DNA from 3 places in the Pseudochelatococcus sp. B33 genome. Region 1 is predicted to be linked to each of the others. Evidence: predicted binding sites of a transcription regulator. Region 1 holds the regulator's gene; each other region holds the start of a gene.

Region 1 (6,680 bases):
CCGCGATCGTCACCAGCCGCCGCTCCAGCGCCCGCTTGACGAATTCGCCGTTCGGCACCTTGAGCTTCAGCCCGAGCATCAGCCCCTCGCCGCGCACCTCCTCGATCACGTCGGGATGACTGTCCTTCAACTGCGCCAGCCGCTGGCGCAGCAGCCCGGAGCGCGCCTGCACGTCCTCCAGAAAGCCCGGCGCGAGAATGATGTCGAGCACGGCGTTGCCCACCGTCGTCGCCAGCGGATTGCCGCCGAAAGTCGTGCCATGGGTGCCGAGCGTCATGCCCTTGGCGGCCTCCGCGGTCGCGAGCATCGCCCCGAGCGGAAAGCCGCCGCCGATGCCCTTGGCGATCGCGACGATGTCGGGGCGGATGCCGGCCCACTCATGGGCGAAGAGCTTGCCCGTGCGGCCGATGCCGCACTGCACCTCGTCGAGCAGCAGCAGCAGCCCGTGATCGTCGGCGATCTGGCGCAGGCGGCGCAGGTCGGCCGGCGGAACCGGGCGGATGCCGCCCTCGCCCTGCACGGGCTCGATCAGGATGCCCGCCGTCTCGGGCGTGATGGCGGCGGCAAGCGCCTCCCAGTCGCCCAGCGGCACCTGGTCGAACCCCTCGACCTTCGGACCGAAGCCCTCGATATACTTCTGTTGCCCGCCGGCGGCGATGGTCGCCAGCGTGCGCCCGTGGAACGCGCCCTCGAAGGTGATGAGGCGGAAACGCTCCGGATGGCCGCTGACGGCCTGATACTTGCGTGCCGTCTTGATGGCGGCCTCCAGCGCCTCCGCGCCCGAATTGGTGAAGAACACCGTATCGGCGAAGCTCGCGTCGACGAGGCGCTGGGCCAGCGTCTCGGCTGCGGGTATCCGGAACAGGTTCGATACGTGCCAGAGCTTGTGCGCCTGCTCCTCGAGCGCCGCCAGGAGATGCGGGTGAGAGTAGCCGAGCGCATTGACGCCGATGCCGGAGCCGAGGTCGAGATATCGTTCGCCGCCGCGCGCCTCGAGCCAGACACCCTCGCCCTTCTCGAATACAACATCGGCCCGCGCATAGGTCGGCAAAATCGGCGACGTCACAGCTTGTTACTCCAGAACGTGAGAGCGGCACGCGCGCCACGCACGCGGCACGCCCCGGCGTGGCACGCATCCGCCGCAAACGATCCGGGCCGGGGATCGGGAAACCGGATCGGCACCGGGTTCGGGAGCCGGGACGGAAGACCGGAGGGCAAGCACCCATCAGAGCCCGGCGAATGCGAACGGCGCAATGGAAAAAGCCGCCCCACGGGACGGCATGTTGTATAACTTAGCGGCCGCGGCAGGCAGTTTCAAGTTGAATCTGAGCCGCGCGGCAGGATGGTGGCATTCCCCGCAAGGGCAGCACTGCGCGCAAAGGCCGCAGCCGCCGCCCTGCCGGCGGGCGGCGATCCGCCGATATCGGCCGGCAGGCCGAAAACCGGAACGAAATCCGTCCCCCAGGAGGTTTCGGGCGGGATTTTTTGCGCGATCGTCGCCTCCGCGCCTTGAAATTGCCCGCATTCACAGCAATTTCTGCGCTGTCAAAGAATTGTTTACGACTTCTCCTGTGGGAAAATGCATGCGAAAGCATGCGCGACTCTTGCAGGAGAGTCGCGCCATATTGTAGTTTCCCGGGTGACGGCCACGAGATGTCGTTTGGCTGCCTCCTACCCAGCGTTTCCTCTCAGGTGAACGTTGCGCCCGGCGATCTGCCGTTTGGGGCGGGATGGAGGATTCCGTGCGACGCGGGGTGGAATGGAGCATGATGATGAGCGATCCTGGTAATACCTGGACTGATGAACGTGTCGAGCAACTGCGTAAACTCTGGAGCGATGGCCTGAGCGCCAGCCAGATCGCGACGGAGATCGGCGGCGTGAGCCGCAATGCGGTCATCGGCAAGGTTCATCGTCTCGGACTGTCCGGACGCGCCAAGGCTCCGGTGGCCGCGACCCCTCGCCCGGTGCGCAAGGCCCCGGCGGCGGTCACGCCCGCCCCCCGGGCTCCCGCCGTCCCGCCAGCCGACCCCCCGCCGCAGGCCCAGACGTTCGGCAATACCGCCCTCGCCGCCGCTCGTGCGGTTGCCGGGCCGGCCGAGGATGTCGTCGCCAAAGTCGTTCCGCAGGCGGTGCCTCAAATCGCTCCGCAGGTGGTGCCGGCAGCGCGGGAAAGCGTCGTTGTGCCGCTCTCCGAGCGCGTCACCATCATGGACCTGCGAGAATATATGTGCCGCTGGCCGGTGGGCGACCCGACCTCGCCGAGCTTCCGCTTCTGCGGCGCACGCTCGGTGACGGGTATGCCCTATTGCGCGCACCACGCCGGCATCGCCTATCAGCCGGTTCTCGAACGCCGGCGGGACCGCAAGCGGGCCTGAGCAGGTCGGCCCGACGACATCACTGCCGAGATAGAGAAAGCCTCCCGAGGAACTTGGGAGGCTTTGCCGTTTCAGCGGACACCGCACCGGCAGAAGCGGCGCCGGCGGCCACGGCCCCGCCTATTCGGCGCGGGCAAACGTCTCGTCGAAGGCATAGCCCGCGCCGCGAACGGTGCGGATCGGATCGGGACTGCGCGGACGGTTGATCGCCTTGCGCAGACGTCCCACGTGGACGTCGACGGTGCGCTCGTCGATATAGACGTCGTGCCCCCAGACGCCGTCGAGCAGTTGCTCGCGGGTGAAGACACGTCCCGGGCTCTGCATCAGAAATTCGAGCAGCTTGAATTCGGTCGGCCCCAGATGCAGCTCGCGGCCGTTGCGGCGCACACGGCGCGTCTCGCGGTCGAGCTCGATGTCGCCGGCGAGCAGCAGGGTGGCGACATGGCCGGGTTTCGTGCGCCGCAGCAGCGCCCGGACACGCGCGAGCAGCTCCGGCACCGAAAACGGCTTGACGACATAGTCGTCGGCGCCGGTGGCAAGCCCCCTCACCCGCTCGCCCTCGTCGCCGCGGGCGGTGAGCATGATGATCGGCAGCCGCTCCGTATCGCCCCGGGCGCGCACCCGCCGGCACAGCTCGATGCCGGAAAGCCCCGGCAGCATCCAGTCGAGCAGCACGAGGTCCGGAACCTGTTCCCTCAGGCGTATCTCGGCCTCGTCGCCACGCGCCACGCTATCGACAGAATAGCCCTCGGCTTCCAGATTGTAGCGCAGCAGCAGCGCCAGCGGTTCTTCGTCCTCGACGATCAATATGCGCGGTCCCACCATAAGATCCTCGTTATACCGCTCGCAGGGGCGCGAGACATCACGTGTTCAAAGATCTGCATACCCTCCGGACATCGGAGAAGGAAACATGGTTTTGCGCGTCAGCCGGCTCGGCCGACCGCGATCATAGCTTTTCCGCCGTCGCGAAGCTCGTCGTGTCGCCCTTGGGGCGCTCGCCCGACAGCGTCTCGCCGGTGGTGAGGTAATAGATGGTCTCGGCGATATTGGTGGTGTGGTCGCCGATGCGCTCTATGTTCTTCGCCAGGAACAGCAGATGCGTGCAAAAGGTGATGTTGCGCGTATCTTCCATCATATACGTCAGAAGCTCGCGGAAGACCGAATTGTAGAGCGCGTCGATGCGGTCGTCCCGGTTCCAGACATCGAGCGCCTTCTGCTCGTCGCGCTGGGCGTAGGCGTCGAGCACGTCCTTGAGCTGCGCCTGCACGAGGTCGCTCATGTGCTGAACGCCGCCGACGATCTTGGCCGGATGGGCCTCGTTGCTGATGGCGAGCACGCGCTTGGAGGTGTTCTTGGCGAGATCCCCGATGCGCTCCACGTCGCCGGCCACGCGAATGGCGGACACGAGGTCGCGCAGGTCGATGGCCACCGGCTGGCGCCGGGCGATGGTCGCGACCGCGTGTTCCTCGATTTCGTGCTGCAGGCCGTCGAGCCTCGCATCCGCATCGATGACCTGGCGCGCGAGCGCGACGTCGCGGCGCACCAGCGCACGCGTCGAATCGTCCAGCATTTTCTCCGCGATGCCGCCCATCTCGGCGATCTTGCTGCGCAAGAGTTCGAGATCGGCATCGAATGACGTCACGATATGCTCAGGCATGACCACACATCCCGTTCAAAAGGCCAGAATGGACAGCACCCCGCCGCCCGATCCCAGCGATCAGCCGAAACGGCCGGTGATATAATCCTGCGTCCGCTTATCGTTCGGCGCGGTGAAGATCTTCGTCGTTTCCGCGAATTCCACCAGCTCGCCGAGATACATGAACGCTGTGAACTGAGACACGCGCGCCGCCTGCTGCATATTATGCGTGACGATGGCGATCGTGTAGTCCTCGCGCAATTCGTCGATCAGTTCCTCCACCTTCGAGGTGGAAATCGGATCGAGCGCCGAGCAGGGCTCGTCGAACAGGATCACCTCCGGCTTCACCGCGACGGTGCGCGCGATGCATAGACGCTGCTGCTGCCCGCCCGAAAGGCTCTGGCCGGAGACGTTCAGCTTGTCCTTCACCTCCTCCCACAGCGCGGCGCGGCGCAGGGAGGACTCGACCCGCTCGTCCATTTCCGCCTTGTTCAGGCTCTCGTAAAGGCGGACGCCGAACGCGATGTTCTCGTAGATCGTCATCGGGAACGGCGTCGGCTTCTGGAACACCATGCCCACCTTCGCGCGCAGCGCGTTGACGTCCTGGCCGGGATCGAGCACGTTGCGGCCGTCGACCATCACCTCGCCCTCGGCCCGCTGGCCGGGATAGAGGTCGTACATGCGGTTGAGCACGCGCAGAAGCGTGGACTTGCCGCAACCCGACGGGCCGATGAAGGCCGTGACGATCCGGTCGTACAACGGCAGGTTGATGTTCTTCAGCGCCAGGTTGCTGCCGTAGTAGAACTTGAGGTTGCGGACCGAGACCTTTTCGGTGAGCGGGCCCGCGGGGATCGCCGGCGGCCCGGGGGACGTGGCGGTCTGGATTGTCATTTCGTCCTCCTCGTGGAGAGAGCCCGAGCCGCGATGCTCATCGCGAGAACCGTGAAGGTGATCAACAGGGCGCCCGTCCACGCAAGCTGCTGCATGTTCTCGTCAGGCGTCTTGGTGAAGTTGTAGATCACGACCGGCAGGCTGGCGATCGGCTGTGACATCGAAGTCGAAAAAAAGTTGTTGCTGAGCGCGGTGAACAGCAGCGGTGCCGTCTCGCCGCTGATGCGCGCCACCGCCAGCAGCACGCCGGTGACGATCCCCGCAAGCGCCGCCTTGTAGGCGACCTGCCTGATGATGATGGACCGAGGCAACCCGAGCGCCGCCGCCGCCTCGCGCAACTGGTTCGGCACGAGCAGCAGCATGTCCTCGGTGGTGCGCACCACGACCGGGATCACGATGACGGCGAGCGCCGCCGAGCCCGCCCAGCCCGAGAAGGTGCCGAACGGCGCGACCAGGATTTCGTAGATGAACAGGCCGATGACGATCGACGGCGCCGACAGCAGGATGTCGTTGATGAAGCGCACGACGTTCGTCAGCTTTTCATAGCGGCCGTATTCCGCCATGTACGTGCCGGCCAGAAGCCCGAGCGGCGTGCCGATGAGCACGGCGAAGAACACCATCATCAGCGAGCCGATGATGGCGTTGAGCAGGCCGCCCCCCGTGCTGCCGATGCTCGGCGTGATCTCCGTGAACACGTGCGGCGACAGCCCGGCCAGCCCCTGCCAGACAAGCACCGCGAGAATGAGCACCAGCCAGAGCATGCCGAACAGGGCCGCGACCGTGCAAAGGCTCATGGCGATGCGATTGGAGCGCCTGCGCGCGGCGTAGAGCGCCATGGTCAGCCCTCCAGCTTGTTGAGGCGCGCCAGCATCAGCCGCGCTGCCGCCAGGACGATGAAGCTGATGATGAAGAGGATCAGGCCCAGCGCCACCAGCGACGAACGGTAGAGCCCCTCGGAAGCCTCGGCGTATTCGAGCGCGATCGTCGCCGATATGGTCGTGCCGGGCTGCAGGATGGAGGCCGAGATCTGCTTGGCGTTGCCGATGACGAAAGTCACCGCCATCGTCTCGCCCAGCGCGCGGCCGAGCGCGAGCATCACACCGCCGACGAGGCCCGCGCGGGTGTGCGGGATGACGACGCTGCGCACCACTTCCCAGGTCGTGCAGCCGAGGCCGTAGGCAGCCTCCTTCATCACGGGCGGCACCGTCTCGAACACGTCGCGCGACACCGAGGCGACGAAGGGCAGCACCATGATCGCCAGGATGAGGCCGGCGGTGAGCGTGCCAAGCCCGTAGGGCGGACCCGCGAAAACCGCGTTGAGGACCGGCACCGGGCCAAACAGCGAGATCAGGAACGGCTGCAGCGTCTGCTGCAGGAACGGAGCGAAGACGAAAAAGCCCCAGATGCCGTAGATGATCGACGGAATGCCGGCGAGCAGTTCGATCGCGATGCCGATGGGCCGGCGCAGGATCGGCGGGCACAGCTCGGTGAGGAAGACCGCGATCCCGAGCCCCACGGGCACGGCGATCAGCATGGCGATCAGCGACGTCACCAGCGTGCCGTAGATCGTCGCCAGCGCGCCGAACTCCTCGGCATTGGCGTCCCACGACTGGGACACGAAGAAATTGAACCCGAAATGGCTGAGCGCCGGCCACGCGCCGTATGCGAGCGACACGACGATGGCGAACAGCAGTCCCAGCACCAGAAGCGCTGCGGTTCGGGTCAGATAGAAGAAGAACCTGTCCCCCCGCCTGAACTTGTCCAGGATCCGCGAACGG
Region 2 (6,680 bases), on a different contig from region 1:
CGCCTGCACCTCGCCGCGCCGCGCACACATGCCGGTGAGCCCCACGGGCGCGAGCACGACGGGCATGTCGAGCTTCTCGCCCCACAGCTCCGTGCTGACGGAGAGGTCCGCCATGTTCCGCAGCACCCGCTGGCGCAGGGCGATGTCGGCGAGGTCGCTGACATTGCGCCGCAGCGTACGCTCCGCATAGGCGCCGCCGTCGATGTAGTGGAACAGGAACGGCGGCAGCTTGCGGCGGGCGGCTTCGCGATAGTCGGTGGCAGCGGAGATGATCATGGCGTCTACTCTCTAAAGCATGTCGGCGTTTCCGTGAAACGATAACATGCTCTCACTCTTAGATTTTGAGCGGATTCTTGGATTTTGAGCGGATTCTTGTCAATTGGATGATTCCATCCGATCGGAACGCGCTCTTGCCGACGGTCCCCATTACGGATTTTCGGAGGCGAGGACGCTTTCGGGGTCCTCGGCGAGCGCCTCCCGGTCCCGCCAGTGCCAGACGAACAGGCCGACACACACCGGCACGAACGCGTAGAACGCCGTCTGCAGGCTGGTGACATGGCCGGCGACGGCGCCGACGAGCCCGCCGATGATGCTGCCGAGCGGCGACGTCATCATGATGAGGCCCGACACCTTCCCCTGTCCGAACCGCGCGCCGATGCGTACCACCCGCAGCAGTGTCACGGTCTGCAGCAGGCCGAGGCTCGCGCCGAGCAATACCACGCCCGGCCAGAATGAGGCGGGCGTCGCCGCCGACCCCTGCAGCAGCAGGGCGACGACGGCCAGCGAGAAACCGACGAGATAGCTGTTGCGCGGTCCGATCGACAGGATGAGCCGATCGGACCAGAACAGCGCGCCGATGAACGCGAGGCCGGCGGCGGTGACGAAGGCCGACGCGCCGGCGCTGTCCATGCCGAACACCTGCAGGGCGATGGCGACCACGAACATCGTCACAAACACCATCAGGCTTTCGATGAAGATGTCCACGACGCAGATCCAGCGCAGTTCCGGGTGACGCGCCAGTTCCATGAGCTGCGCCAGGAAGGTGCGGATGGGCAGCCGCCTGCCGCCGTCCTCGGTCAGGCGCTTTTCGGCCGGGCGCGTTTCGGACCGGCGCAGCACCAGCGGCGAGACGGCGATGGTGACGGCGAAGCTCGCGGCCAGCGCCCACCACGTGCCGGCGAAGCTGAGCAGGGCGATCAGCCCCACGGCGACGGAGGGGCCGATCAGGAACTGGCCGCTCATGTGCATCGCCCTGTACCATCCCGCCTTGGCCGAACCCATCCGGCGGATCTGCTCGAAGAACACCGTGTTGAGCGACACGAACCGCAGCGGCATGAAGAAGCTGATGGCGACGATGCAGCCCAGCAGGAACGCAGCATGCGCGCCGAAGGGAATGAGCGCGTAGGTCGCGCCGGCGAGCCCGCTGCCCAGGATGAAAAGCCGGCGCGGCCCGAAATGGTCGACGAGAAAGCCCGTCGGAATGCTCATGAACAGCGTGCCGAACATCTGCCCGGCGACGATCATGCCGAACTGCGCCGCGCTGGCGCCGAGCTCGATCGCGTAAAGGGCCGTCGCGAGCTTCGCCACCCCCACGCTCGTCCCCATCAGGGAAGCGAGCAGGGCGAAGACGATGAAGAAGCGATTGGCGGCAAACCAGTCCTTCAGCGCGGTCGAGGACACGCGATGCTCCTGTCGTGCGGTGGATCCCCGGCCGTGGGCGGGCGCGCCGCGCTGCCGGTCGGCATGATCGATTAATGAATTCTATCAACATACATTGAAATTGCGTCCCGACCCATGTCGTCCCGCCACTTCTGTCCGTCGTCCGGCGCATGTCTGCGCATCCCGGCCGCCGGCATCTATGGGACGCGGGCAACAGCGACAATTTCTCCGGCCCGAGACGGCGCCGTGTCACGCCAGTGTCATCGCCCGACCATGAGATTAAGACGTTCGTATCGTTCCATCCCGCGCACACGGACTCCGGAGAAAAAAATCCCATGAAACGTCCCATCCTGCTGGCCATCGCCGCGGGCCTGCTGTCAGCTACGTCCCTGACGGCGGCCGAGCCGCTGAATTTCAACCGGATCGCGGTCTTCCCCGTCATCCGCAACCTGCCGGAAGGCGCTGATCCCGAGAAGCAAACGGTGTCCGAGATCATCGCGGCCAATGCCGAGGGCACGCTGCTCGTCTACACCGATTCTCCCGGCAACCGCGTCGGCCTCGTCGACATCACCGATCCCGCCGCGCCCAAGCCTGCGGGCGTCGTCGCCGTCGAGGGCGAGCCGACCTCGGTCATCGTCGTGGGCAACAAGGCGCTCGTCGGCGTCAACACGTCGGAGAGCTATACCGAGCCGTCGGGTTTCCTCGGCGTGGTGGATCTCACCAGCAAGACCCTCGAAAAGAAGATCGATCTCGGCGGCCAGCCGGATTCGGTCGCCCTGAGCCATGACAAGAAGACGGTCGCGATCGCCATCGAGAACGAGCGCGACGAGGACCACAACGACGGCGCGCTGCCGCAGCTCCCGGCGGGCTTCCTCGTGCTCGCCACCGTGGGCGACGACGGCAATGTGGACGAGGCCGACGTGCGCCGCGTGGACCTCACCGGCCTTGCCGCCTACGCGCCCGAGGATCCGGAGCCGGAGTTCGTCGACTTCAACGCCAACGGCGAGGTCGTCGTCACCCTGCAGGAGAACAACCACATCATCATCGTCGACTCGAAGGATGGCAAGATCGTCAACCACTTCCCGGCCGGCGCCGTGACGCTGGAGAACGTCGACACCAAGCGCGACGGCGTCATCAACCCCACCGACAGGGTGGAGAACGCCCTGCGCGAGCCCGACGCCGTGCGCTGGATCGACAACGAGCGCTTCGTCACCGCCAACGAGGGCGATTACAAGGGCGGTTCGCGCGGCTTCACCATCTTCAACCGCGACGGTACGGTGGCGTTCGAAAGCGGTTCCGCCTTCGAGCACGAGATCCTGCGCATCGGCCACTATCCGGAGAAGCGCAACGCCAAGGGCGTGGAGCCCGAGGGCATCGCCATCGGGCAATACGGCGACGACACGCTGATCTTCGTCGGTTCCGAGCGCGGCTCGGTGGTGGGCGTGTACCGGGAGGAGGGCGTGGGCAACGACCCGACGTTCCTGCAGCTTCTGCCGGGCGGTGGCGTCGGCCCCGAGGGCCTGCTGGCCATTCCGCAGCGCGATCTGTTCGTGATCGCCAACGAGACCGACCTGCGCAAGGACGGCGGGCCGGGCACGACGGTCGCCATCTTCAGGCGCGAGGAGGCGCCCGCGGCCTATCCGACCATCATCTCGGGCGATGACGCCGCCGGGCTGCCGATCGGCTGGGGCGCGCTTTCGGGCGCCGCCGCCGATCCCACCGTTCCCGGCCGTCTCTATGTCGTGAGCGACAGCTTCTATTCGCAGGGCGCCATCTACGTTGTCGACGCGACGCAGACGCCCGCCCGCATCGTCGAGAAGCTTGTCGTCACCAAGGACGGCGAGCCGGTGCCGAACCTCGACCTCGAAGGCATCGCGGTGCGTCCCGCCGGCGGCTTCTGGCTGGCGTCGGAGGGCAACCCCGAGCGCGAGAAGAACCCGACCCATTCCCAGATCCTGCAAGTCGACGAGAAGGGCGTACTCCAGGAGGTCATCGACCTGCCGGAGGACCTCCAGAAGCAGGCGACGCGCTACGGCTTCGAGGGCATCGCGGTGGCCGGCGAGGGCGACAACGAGACCCTGTGGATCGCCGTCCAGCGCGAGTGGAAGGACGATCCCAAGGGGCACGTCAAGATCCTCGCCTACACCCCCGCCTCCAAGGAATGGGGCGCGCTGCACTACCGCCTCGACACGCCGGAGAAGGGCTGGGTCGGCCTGTCGGAAATCACGTATGTCGGCAACGACACCTTCGTTGTCATCGAGCGTGACAACTTGGTCGGCGACGATGCCGCGATCAAGAAGCTCTACCGCTTCCCGGTCAGGGACCTGAAGCCCGCCGCCATCGGCGCGAAAGAGATCGCGGTGGTCGAGAAGACGCTGGTGCGCGACATCCGGCCCGACCTCGCAGCCGCCAACGGCACGGTGCTTGACAAGGTCGAGAGCTTCACCGTCGACAAGGACGGCGTCAGCTACATCATCACCGACAACGACGGTGTGGACGGCTCGTCGGGCGAGACGCAGTTCATCAACCTCGGCAAGATCGAGCTGAACTGACGTAATAAACCGTATGGGGACAGAGCGGGCCGGCGGAGCGATCCGCCGGCCTCGTCGTTGCCGGTATCACGACGGACGTGTCAGGACGCGCCTTCGGCTGCCTCTACTGTCGGCGGGAAGCGCAGGAGGCGCTCGACGCGTTCCTCCAGCACGAGATCGGGCCGTTCGGCCTCGGCCATGCGCATGATGTCCTGCGTGGAGGGCGCGGCCGACACCGCCACCATCTCGCCGAAGCTCGCCGCGAGGAACGGCAGCAGGGCGTCGCCGAACGAGTCGCGGTAAAACAAAAGCTTGCCCGCCGCGCCCTCGCAGCGCGTGCGGATCAGGGCCGGCCTGCCGGACGGATCGGTCTGTCGCTCCAGTTCCTGCACCGTGCAGGGCAGGGCCTCGGCGCGCACGTCGGGGACCTGTTCGAGGCGGTCGATCAGCGCCATGCGCGCCAGATCGCCGGGGCCGTTCGGGCGCGTGCCGAAATCCGCGTCGTCGAGATCGAGGGGGCGCAGGCCCAGATGCGTCATTAGCGCGCGATAGGCGATGGCGGCGCCGCGCTCGTTCCAGTGCGTGTCGTCGCGCATGTAGAGGTGGCCCGCGGGCTTCCCGGCGAGAAGGTCGGGGCGCAGATCGATGACCGGCAGCCCGTGGGCCCGCGCCATGGCGACGACCTGATCGTAGGGAGAGGGATTGCCGCCCTGGCGCAGATAGTCGGGCATGTATTCGCCGTAGATCGTGTGCTTGTCCGGGGGGATGGCGAAAGCGTAGCCGATGCCGCGATCGGCGAGCGCCTGCCTGCGCTCCGCCAGTCTGTCGCGCCACCTGTCGAGCCGGTCCGGATCGAGCTCGACCGCGCGCTGGAACAGCGCCAGCGCACCCTCGCCGGCATAGAACAGCCAGCCGTCCTTGCCGGCGACGACCTGGTCCGTCGGCAGCCGGTTGAGCAGGGCGGTCGACAGGGCCGTGTAGGTGCGGATGAGCGCGGCGCGAAAACCGAAGCGGTCGTTGACGAACGCCTCGAAGCGTTGCGGAAGATCGTCCCATTCGTCGAGGCTGCGCGGCAGGGGCGGCAGTACGCCGGCCCGCCGGTTCTCGCCGGGAAGCGCCTCGCCGCGCGCAAACGGCGAGAGCAGCGTGCCCGTCATGCCGCCGACGATGAAAAGTCCCAGCAGTCCGGCAAGACCATAGCCGTAGACGCGCGCCGCGAGGGGGCGGGGGGAGGCCGGAGGAGGAGCTGTCGCCATATCTTGATCTCGGAAATGTCCTGTCTCGGAAATCGCGGTGCCTCAGAACCGGAAGTAGATGAACGGGTTGTAGGTGCCGCTCGCCATCTGCGCCGCCGACAGCCACGCGATCGCGACGAGCAGCGCGAAACGCGCGACAAGCGCCGCGCGTCCGTCCGCGCCGATCCTGAGCGTATCGAGCCCCGGCGACAGCACGCCCCGCGACTGCCCGGCCCGGCAACGCCAGTCGGCGGTGAGGCGGCTGAACAGGGAGGCGCTCGCCAGTATGCCGAGAACGAGGCAGATCTGCACCCCGGGATCGAGATATTGCGCCGGATCGGGGCCATCCGCCACCCCGTTCAGCCCGGCCATGGCGGCGAGATAGGCGAACGCCGCGCCGATGTCGTCGGCGCGGAAGAAGACCCATGCCACCATCACCGCGAGAAGCACGTAGGCATGGCGCAGGACCGTGGGCAGCCGCGCGAGCCACCGGCCGAGGCCGGCGCGCTCCAGCGCCAGGAACAGGCCGTGCAGCGCCCCCCAGACGACGAAGGTCCAGTTCGCCCCATGCCACAGGCCGCAGGCCAGGAAGACGAGGATGAGGTTGAACCACACCCGCCATTCCGCCACCCGGTTGCCGCCGAGCGGAATGTAAAAGTAGTCGCGGAACCAGTTCGACAGCGAGATATGCCAGCGGTGCCAGAACTCCTGCATCGAGCGGGCGGTGTAGGGATAGTTGAAGTTCTCGAGAAAATCGAAGCCGAAGATGCGCGCCAGCCCGATGGCCATGTCGGAATAGGCCGAGAAGTCGAGGTAGATCTGCAACGTGTAGCAGACGATCCCGAGCCAGGCCACGGGGGTCGTGAGCTCCCCGGCCGGCAGCGCGAACACCGCGTCCGCCACCTCGCCGAGCGGGTTGGCGAGCAGCATCTTCTTGCCGAAGCCGGCCACGAACCGCTCCACGCCCGACACCACGTAATCGAAGCGCGTGCGCCGCTCGGTCAGCTGCGTGTGGATGTCGTGATAGCGGATGATGGGACCGGCGATGAGCTGCGGGAACAGCGAGATGTAGAGCGCGAAATCCACCGGGTTGCGCTGGGCGCTCGCCTCGCGCCGGTAGATGTCGATGACGTAGGACAGCGCGTGAAAGGTGAAGAACGAGATGCCGAGCGGCAGGTGCGGCGCGTCGAACGCGACGCCCGCAAACCCCAGCGGCACGATCACGGCGTTGAACTGGTCGACGAGAAAGCCCGCA
Region 3 (6,680 bases), on a different contig from region 1:
TGACCGGCATGCTACTGGATCCGCTTGCGAATGATGCCGGAGCCGTATTCGGCCAGCATGACGATGCCGATGATGACGAGCAGGATCGCGCCCGCGCTGTCGTATTCGTAGCGGTCGATGGCGGTGTTCAGCGTCGCGCCGACGCCACCCGCGCCGACGATGCCGATCACCGCCGACTCGCGGAAATTGATGTCGAGGCGATAGAGGGAGAGCCCGATGAGACGCGGCATGACCTGCGGCTGCACCGCGTAGTTGACGAGTTGCAGCCACGACGCCCCGGTGGCGCGGACGGCCTCGGCCTGGGTCTCGTCGATCTCCTCGATGTCCTCGGCCAGGAGCTTGGCGATGAAGCCGATGGTGGCGAAGGCGAGGGTGAGAAAGCCGGCGAACGGCCCGAAGCCGAACATCGCCACCAGCAGGATGGCGATGACGATCTCCTGAAACGCCCGCGACACCGCGATGATCGCCCGGCAGACGAGATAGACCGGCAGGGGCGCCAGATTACGCGCCGCGCCGATGCCGATCGGGATCGAGATCGCGATGCCGACGACGGTCGCGCAGACCGTCATGGTCAGGCTCTCCTGAATGCCGGCGACGATGTCACGCCAGCGCGTGGTGAAATCGGGCAAGAGGAAGCCCTGCGCGAACCGCCAGCCGCGCTCCAGCCCCTCGTAGGCGCGCAGCCAGTTCACCTCCACCGTCGACAGCGCCGCGAGGAGATAGAGCGCGAGGCCGCCATAGACGAGAAGGCGCGTCGTGCGCGAGCGGATGAACAGCGGCGGCCGTTTCCAGCGGCCGGGATAGGATACGGCGCCCGTCATGCGATGCCCGCCAGACGGCTCGCGGCCTCGCGCGCGTAGGCGGCGCTCTCGGCGTCCTCCGAGGCGTCGGCGTCGGCCTGCTTGCGCATGGCGGCCCAGTCCTCCTCGCCGTAGATGCGGGTGAGCGCGTCTGTGTCGAGCGCGTCGGGCGGGCCGTCGAAAACGATCTCGCCGGCGCGCAGGCCGATGATGCGCTCGACGAAAGCCTGCGCCAGCAGCACGTCGTGAATGTTGATGATCGCGGGCAGGCCGCGCTCCTGGCAGATCTCCATGATCAGGCGCATGATCTGGCGCGAGGTGCGCGGATCGAGCGAGGCGGTGGGTTCGTCGATCAGCAGCAGTTCCGGGTCCTGCTCCAGCGCGCGGGCGATGCCGACGCGCTGCCGCTGGCCGCCCGAGAGCGCGTCGGCGCGCTTGTCGGCGTGGTCGATAAGGCCGACGCGGTCGAGCAGCGCGAAGGCGTCGGTGACGTAGACAGGCGGGAAGCGGCGCAGGAAGCTGCGCCAGAAGGGCACGTAGCCGAGCCGGCCCGACAGCACGTTCTCCATCACGGTCAGCCGCTCCACGAGCGCGTATTCCTGAAAGATCATGCCGATACGCCGGCGCGCCAGCCGGAGCCTGCCGCGCGGCAGGGCGGTGACGTCGAGATCGCGCAGATAGACCTTGCCGCCGTTCGGCTCCACGAGGCGGTTGATGCAGCGGATCAGGGTCGACTTGCCCGAGCCGGACGGGCCGATGAGTCCAACGACCTGTCCGGCCGGGATCTCGAAGCTGACGCCTTTCAGGGCCTTGTCGCCGGTTCGGTAGGTTTTTGTCAGGTTCGACACCCTGAGCATGGGTTATTCCCTTGTGCCGGACTTCGATTTTCGAGCGCTTTCTGATCGATTGTTTACATTCGATCGGCGGGCGCTCCAAACAGAAACGCCGGGGTTCGACCGAACACCGGCGTTTCGTTTCGGGAACGGAGGTTATTTGCAGTCGTAGCTGACGCCGGTCGCTTCATCGATGGCGCGGATCACGGCCCAATGGTCCTTGAAGCTGATCGGGATGAACTTCTCCTGCGGCGGCTCGGAAGCCTGGAACTCCTTCAGCAGCGCCGAATCCGTCCAGTCGAAGGTGAAGAAGGCATCGCGGATCTTGTCCTGCAGCTCCGGCGTCAGGTTGTAGACCACGCCGTAGCCGGTGGTGGGGAAGGTCTGCGACTTGTAGATCGACACGAACTGGTCGCGCTTCACGACATCGCGGGCGACCATGCGGTTGAGCACGGAATTGGCGACGGCCGCGGCCGGATAGTCCTTGTTGACGACGCCGAGGATGGAGTTGTCGTGCTTGCCGGAGAACACCGGCTCGAAATCCGTGCCCGCGTCGAGGCCGTATTCCGCCTTGAGGATGGCGGACGGCGCCTTGAAGCCGGAGTTGGAGGTCTCGGAGGTGAAGGCGAGCTTCTTGCCCTTCAGATCCTCGATCTTCTCGACGCCGGAGCCCGGGAACGTGATGATCTCCATCTCATAGCCGAAGGCGTCGCCCTCGTTGGCGGCCATCATGGCGAAGGGCTTGAAGCCGGCGCAGGCGACCGCGATCGGGTTGCCGCCGGTGTTGAAGCCCGCGACATGGAGGCGGCCGGCGCGCATCGCCTCGATCTGGGCGGCGTTCGACTGCACGGGGAAGAACTGCACCTTCTTGCCGGTCTTCTCGGCGAGATGGTCGAGGAAGCCCTTCCACACGTCGGCGTAGACGGCGGGGTCTTCGACCGGGGTGTAGGCGAAGATCAGCGTATCCGGGTCGATCTGCTGGGCCGGATCGGTCGGCGTATCGGCCACCAGGTCGCCGTCGGCGTCCGTATAGCGGCTGTCGAGCTTGAACTCGGCGTGCGCAGGGAATGCGAACGCCACGGAAAGGGCCAGGGCGGCAAGCAATTTCTTCATGAGTCTCTCCCGTAAGACGACGTCGGCGGCCGCAATCCTGCCGGGAGTCGAACCCGCAGCGGCCTCAAGCCGATCCTGCCGGGTTATTGGACAGCAACGTCACAGTCTTGTGACAATGGCGTTCACAGAAGCGCGGATCGGGCAGGAGATCGTCCGGCAGCGGCCCATTCCGGGGGGATTGCCGGGATCATGGACGTCTGTCCCCCGCCGAATGCGCATCCGCGCTGCCGAGAGCGAGCGACAGTTGCGCCTCGGCGATCTCGACGAGATCGATCGGCGGACGTTTCGTCATGAACCTGTTCCACAGCAGGCCGGCCATGACGGGAGCGATCAGGAGCTGGGGAAAACGGCGGATCGCGTCCAGCCGCGGCGCATCGTCGCGATTCGCCATTGTCGCGATGTGCTCCAGGATCGGCTCCACGACCGCTTCTATATAGATGTCGACGAGTTGCGGGAAGTGGCGCCCCTCCGTCAGGGCGACCAGCGCGACGCCCGCCCTGCCGGAGTTCTGCAAATCCGCCACGGACTGGAGCATGAAGGCGCGAAGGGCCTCGATGGGAGAAGTGTCCTGCGCGATCGTCGCGCTTCGTTCCGCGTGCGGCGGCGGCAAGGTCTCGCGCACCACGCCGGCGAAGAGGTCCTCCTTGCTTCTGAAGTAGAGGTAGAGCGTGCCCTTGGCCACACCGGCTCTCTCGGCCACCGACGAGAGCCTCGCGTTCGCGAAGCCGTTTTCGGTGAATTCTTCCATGGCCGCGCGCAGGATGGCGGCGCGCTTCACCTCTTTCTTGAGGCGCACGCGATCGGATTCGGACCTGGTCGGCGCGGTGGGGCGTTGTTGTTCTGTCATGGGCGGTTCCGCTATCCGCGAATAGTGGCATGAAACAAAATGACCTGCCAGTCATTTTATCATTGAAAAATGACCGGAAGGTCATTATCGTCGCGAATGACATCGGGAAGCCTCTGACATGAAGCGTGGAGCCCTCATCATCCTGCTCGTCGCCGCCCTTGCCGGCGGCGGGGCGTATTACTGGGGGAGCCGGCAATCGGGGGGTGAGGCGCTGGCGCTCGGCGGCAATGTCGACATCCGCGAGGTCAATCTCTCCTTCCGGGTCGCCGGGCGCGTCGCGGCGGTGGAGGTGGACGAGGGCGACCGCGTCGCCGCGGACGACGTCATCGCGCGGATCGACCCCGAGCCGCTGCGGCAGGCGCTGGCGCAGACGGAAGGCTCGCTCGCCGCGGCTGAGGCCAACGAGGCGCTCCTGAGGGCGGGCACCAGAGCCGAGGACATCGCACGGCTCAAGGCGCAGATGGAGGGACTCAGCGCCGTCTCGGAAACTGCGCGGATGACCTATGACCGCCAGCAGTCGCTGGCGCGGACGAACATCACCTCGCGGCAGGCGCTGGACGACGCCCGCGCGGCACGCGACCGCGCCATTGCGGAACACGAGGCGGCGCGGCAGGCCTATACGGCCGCGGTCAACGGCGCGCGTCCCGAGGAGCTGGCGCAGGCGGCGGCGCAGCGGCAGGCGGCGCAGGCGCAGCGGGACGCCGCCGAACTGCAACTGCGCGACGCGACCCTGCTCGCCCCGAGCCCGGGGACGGTTCTGACGCGCGCCGTCGAACCCGGCACCATGGTCAGCGCCGGCGCGACCGTCGTCACCCTGTCGCTCGACCGTCCGGTGCGCATCCGCGCCTATGTGCGGGAGCCCGATCTCGGCCGGGTCGCGCCGGGCACGAAGGTGCTCGTCCATACCGACGCCCGCCCTGGCGAACCCTATGCCGGCACGGTCGGCTTCGTATCGCCGCGGGCGGAGTTCACGCCCAAGCAGGTGGAGACGCAGGACCTGCGCACCGCGCTCGTCTACCGGCTGCGCATTGTCATCGACGACGCCGACGACCGGCTGCGGCAGGGCATGCCGGTGACGGTGCGCCTCGCGAGCGAGGCCGAGCCAGGATCAAAGTCAGCGCCATGAGCGAGCCGGCCGTCCTTCTCCGGGGCCTCGGCCACCGCTACCCGGAACAGGGTGAGGGCGAATCGGCCCTTCTCGACATCGACATCGCCGTCCGTCCCGGCATCATCACCGGGCTTGCGGGTCCCGATGGCGCGGGCAAGACGACGCTGATGCGCGTCATGGCCGGCCTGCTGAAGCCGACGGCCGGATCGGCGCAGGTTCTCGGGCTCGATCCGATCGCCGACACGGACGACCTGCATGTGCGGGTCGGCTACATGCCGCAGAAATTCGGGCTCTACGAGGACCTGACGGTCATGGAGAACCTCGTCCTCTACGCCGATCTGCGCGGCGTCGGCGGCAAGGTGCGCCAGGCGCAGTTCGAGCGGCTGCTCGATTTCACCGATCTGCATCGCTTCACCACGCGTCTCGCCGGCAAGCTTTCGGGCGGCATGAAGCAGAAGCTCGGCCTCGCCTGCACGCTGATCGGCACGCCGGAGCTGCTGCTCCTCGACGAGCCGGGGGTGGGCGTCGATCCGATTTCACGCCAGGACCTCTGGCGCATGGTGACGAGCCTCGCCGAGGGCGGCATGGCGGTCGTCTGGGCCACGGCGTATCTGGACGAGGCGGAGCGCTGCGACGAACTCTGCCTGATGAACGAGGGCAGGGTGATCTTCGCCGGCCGGCCCGCCGAACAGATTGAACGGATGCGCGGGCGCTGCGTCCAGATCAGGGACATTGCCGGCAACCGCCGCCATTTCCTGCGCCGCGCGCTCGGCAGCGCCGGCGTGGTCGATGGCGTGATCCAGGGCGAGAGCGTGCGTCTCGTGCTGGAGGAGGGCGTGACCCGCCCGGATGCCGGCCTGATGGCGGGCGAAGCGGGCGCACGGGCCGTCGCGGTCGAGCCGCGTCTGGAGGATGCCTTCATCGACCTCGTCGGTGGCGGGCCGGACGGTCATTCCGTCCTCGCCGAAACCATGCCCGTCGCCGAACTCCCCGAGGGCGTCGACGCGGATGCGGTGATCCGCGCCCGCGAGCTGACGCGCAAGTTCGGCGACTTCACCGCCACCGACCATGTCACCTTCAACGTCAGGCGCGGCGAGATCTTCGGCCTGCTGGGGCCGAACGGCGCGGGCAAGTCCACCACCTTCCGCATGCTGTGCGGCCTTCTCACGCCGACCTCCGGCGAGGCGCAGGTGATGGGGATCGACCTGAAGCGAAGCGCGGGCCGGGCACGCCAGAAGCTCGGCTACATGGCGCAGAAATTCTCGCTCTACGGCAATCTCGGCGTCGAGCAGAACCTCGCCTTCTTCTCCGGCATCTACGGGCTGAAGGGACGCGCGCGCGAAGAGAAGGTGGCCCGGATGATGGAGAGCTTCGACCTTGCGCGCTACCGGCGCACCATGGCGGGCGAGCTGCCGCTCGGCTTCAAGCAGCGGCTCGCGCTCGCCTGCGCGCTGATGCACGAGCCGCCGCTGCTCTTCCTCGATGAGCCGACATCCGGCGTCGATCCGGTGACGCGGCGCGAATTCTGGATGCACATCAACGCCCTCGTCGACAAGGGCGTGACCGTGATGGTGACGACGCATTTCATGGACGAGGCGGAATATTGCGACCGCATCGCCCTGATCTATCGCGGACGCATGATCGCCGCAGGCCCGCCCGATGCGCTGAAGCGCGAGGTCGCGAGCCACGACCTGCCCGATCCCACGTTCGAGGACGCCTTCATCCGTCTGATCCGGCGCGACGACGCGGCACAGCGTGAAGCGGAGGGCCAAGCGGGGGAGGGGGCGGCATGACGGAGAACGCGCCCGCCAAGGCACCCCCTGCCAAGGCACCCCCCTCTCGCGCGGGCTTTTCGCTGCGCAGGCTCTCCGCCCTGTGCCTCAAGGAGACGCGACAGATCATCCGCGATCCGAGCAGCATCCTGATCGCCATCGTCCTGCCGGTCGTCCTGCTGTTCATTTTCGGTTTCGGCATCTCGC

Evidence for each region. Region 1 encodes PhoB, which activates phosphate uptake and scavenging genes when phosphate is short. Its sites were predicted from a motif close to TGTCATNNANCTGTCAT; they were not measured.
Region 2: a site for PhoB is predicted at 1,907-1,923, ahead of ACUSIJ_RS09145 (esterase-like activity of phytase family protein). Genes of this name have one in related genera too.
Region 3: a site for PhoB is predicted at 2,845-2,861, ahead of phnD (phosphate/phosphite/phosphonate ABC transporter substrate-binding protein). Genes of this name have one in related genera too.

What each region holds. Positions count from the first base shown of each region.
Region 1 is NZ_JBSEFH010000023.1:41,485-48,164, reverse strand. It holds gene ACUSIJ_RS22380 (acetylornithine transaminase) at 1-1,066, opposite strand, end outside; gene ACUSIJ_RS22375 (GcrA family cell cycle regulator) at 1,773-2,375, shown strand; gene phoB (phosphate regulon transcriptional regulator PhoB) at 2,496-3,197, opposite strand; gene phoU (phosphate signaling complex protein PhoU) at 3,322-4,032, opposite strand; gene pstB (phosphate ABC transporter ATP-binding protein PstB) at 4,093-4,902, opposite strand; gene pstA (phosphate ABC transporter permease PstA) at 4,899-5,738, opposite strand; gene pstC (phosphate ABC transporter permease subunit PstC) at 5,741-6,680, opposite strand, start outside.
Region 2 is NZ_JBSEFH010000007.1:35,703-42,382, forward strand. It holds gene lldD (FMN-dependent L-lactate dehydrogenase LldD) at 1-276, opposite strand, end outside; gene ACUSIJ_RS09140 (MFS transporter) at 427-1,680, opposite strand; gene ACUSIJ_RS09145 (esterase-like activity of phytase family protein) at 1,995-4,211, shown strand; gene ACUSIJ_RS09150 (alginate O-acetyltransferase AlgX-related protein) at 4,292-5,446, opposite strand; gene ACUSIJ_RS09155 (MBOAT family O-acyltransferase) at 5,489-6,680, opposite strand, start outside.
Region 3 is NZ_JBSEFH010000010.1:170,129-176,808, forward strand. It holds gene phnE (phosphonate ABC transporter, permease protein PhnE) at 1-10, opposite strand, end outside; gene phnE (phosphonate ABC transporter, permease protein PhnE) at 12-821, opposite strand; gene phnC (phosphonate ABC transporter ATP-binding protein) at 818-1,657, opposite strand; gene phnD (phosphate/phosphite/phosphonate ABC transporter substrate-binding protein) at 1,790-2,746, opposite strand; gene ACUSIJ_RS13130 (TetR/AcrR family transcriptional regulator) at 2,934-3,593, opposite strand; gene hlyD (secretion protein HlyD) at 3,712-4,719, shown strand; gene ACUSIJ_RS13140 (ATP-binding cassette domain-containing protein) at 4,716-6,494, shown strand; gene ACUSIJ_RS13145 (ABC transporter permease) at 6,491-6,680, shown strand, end outside.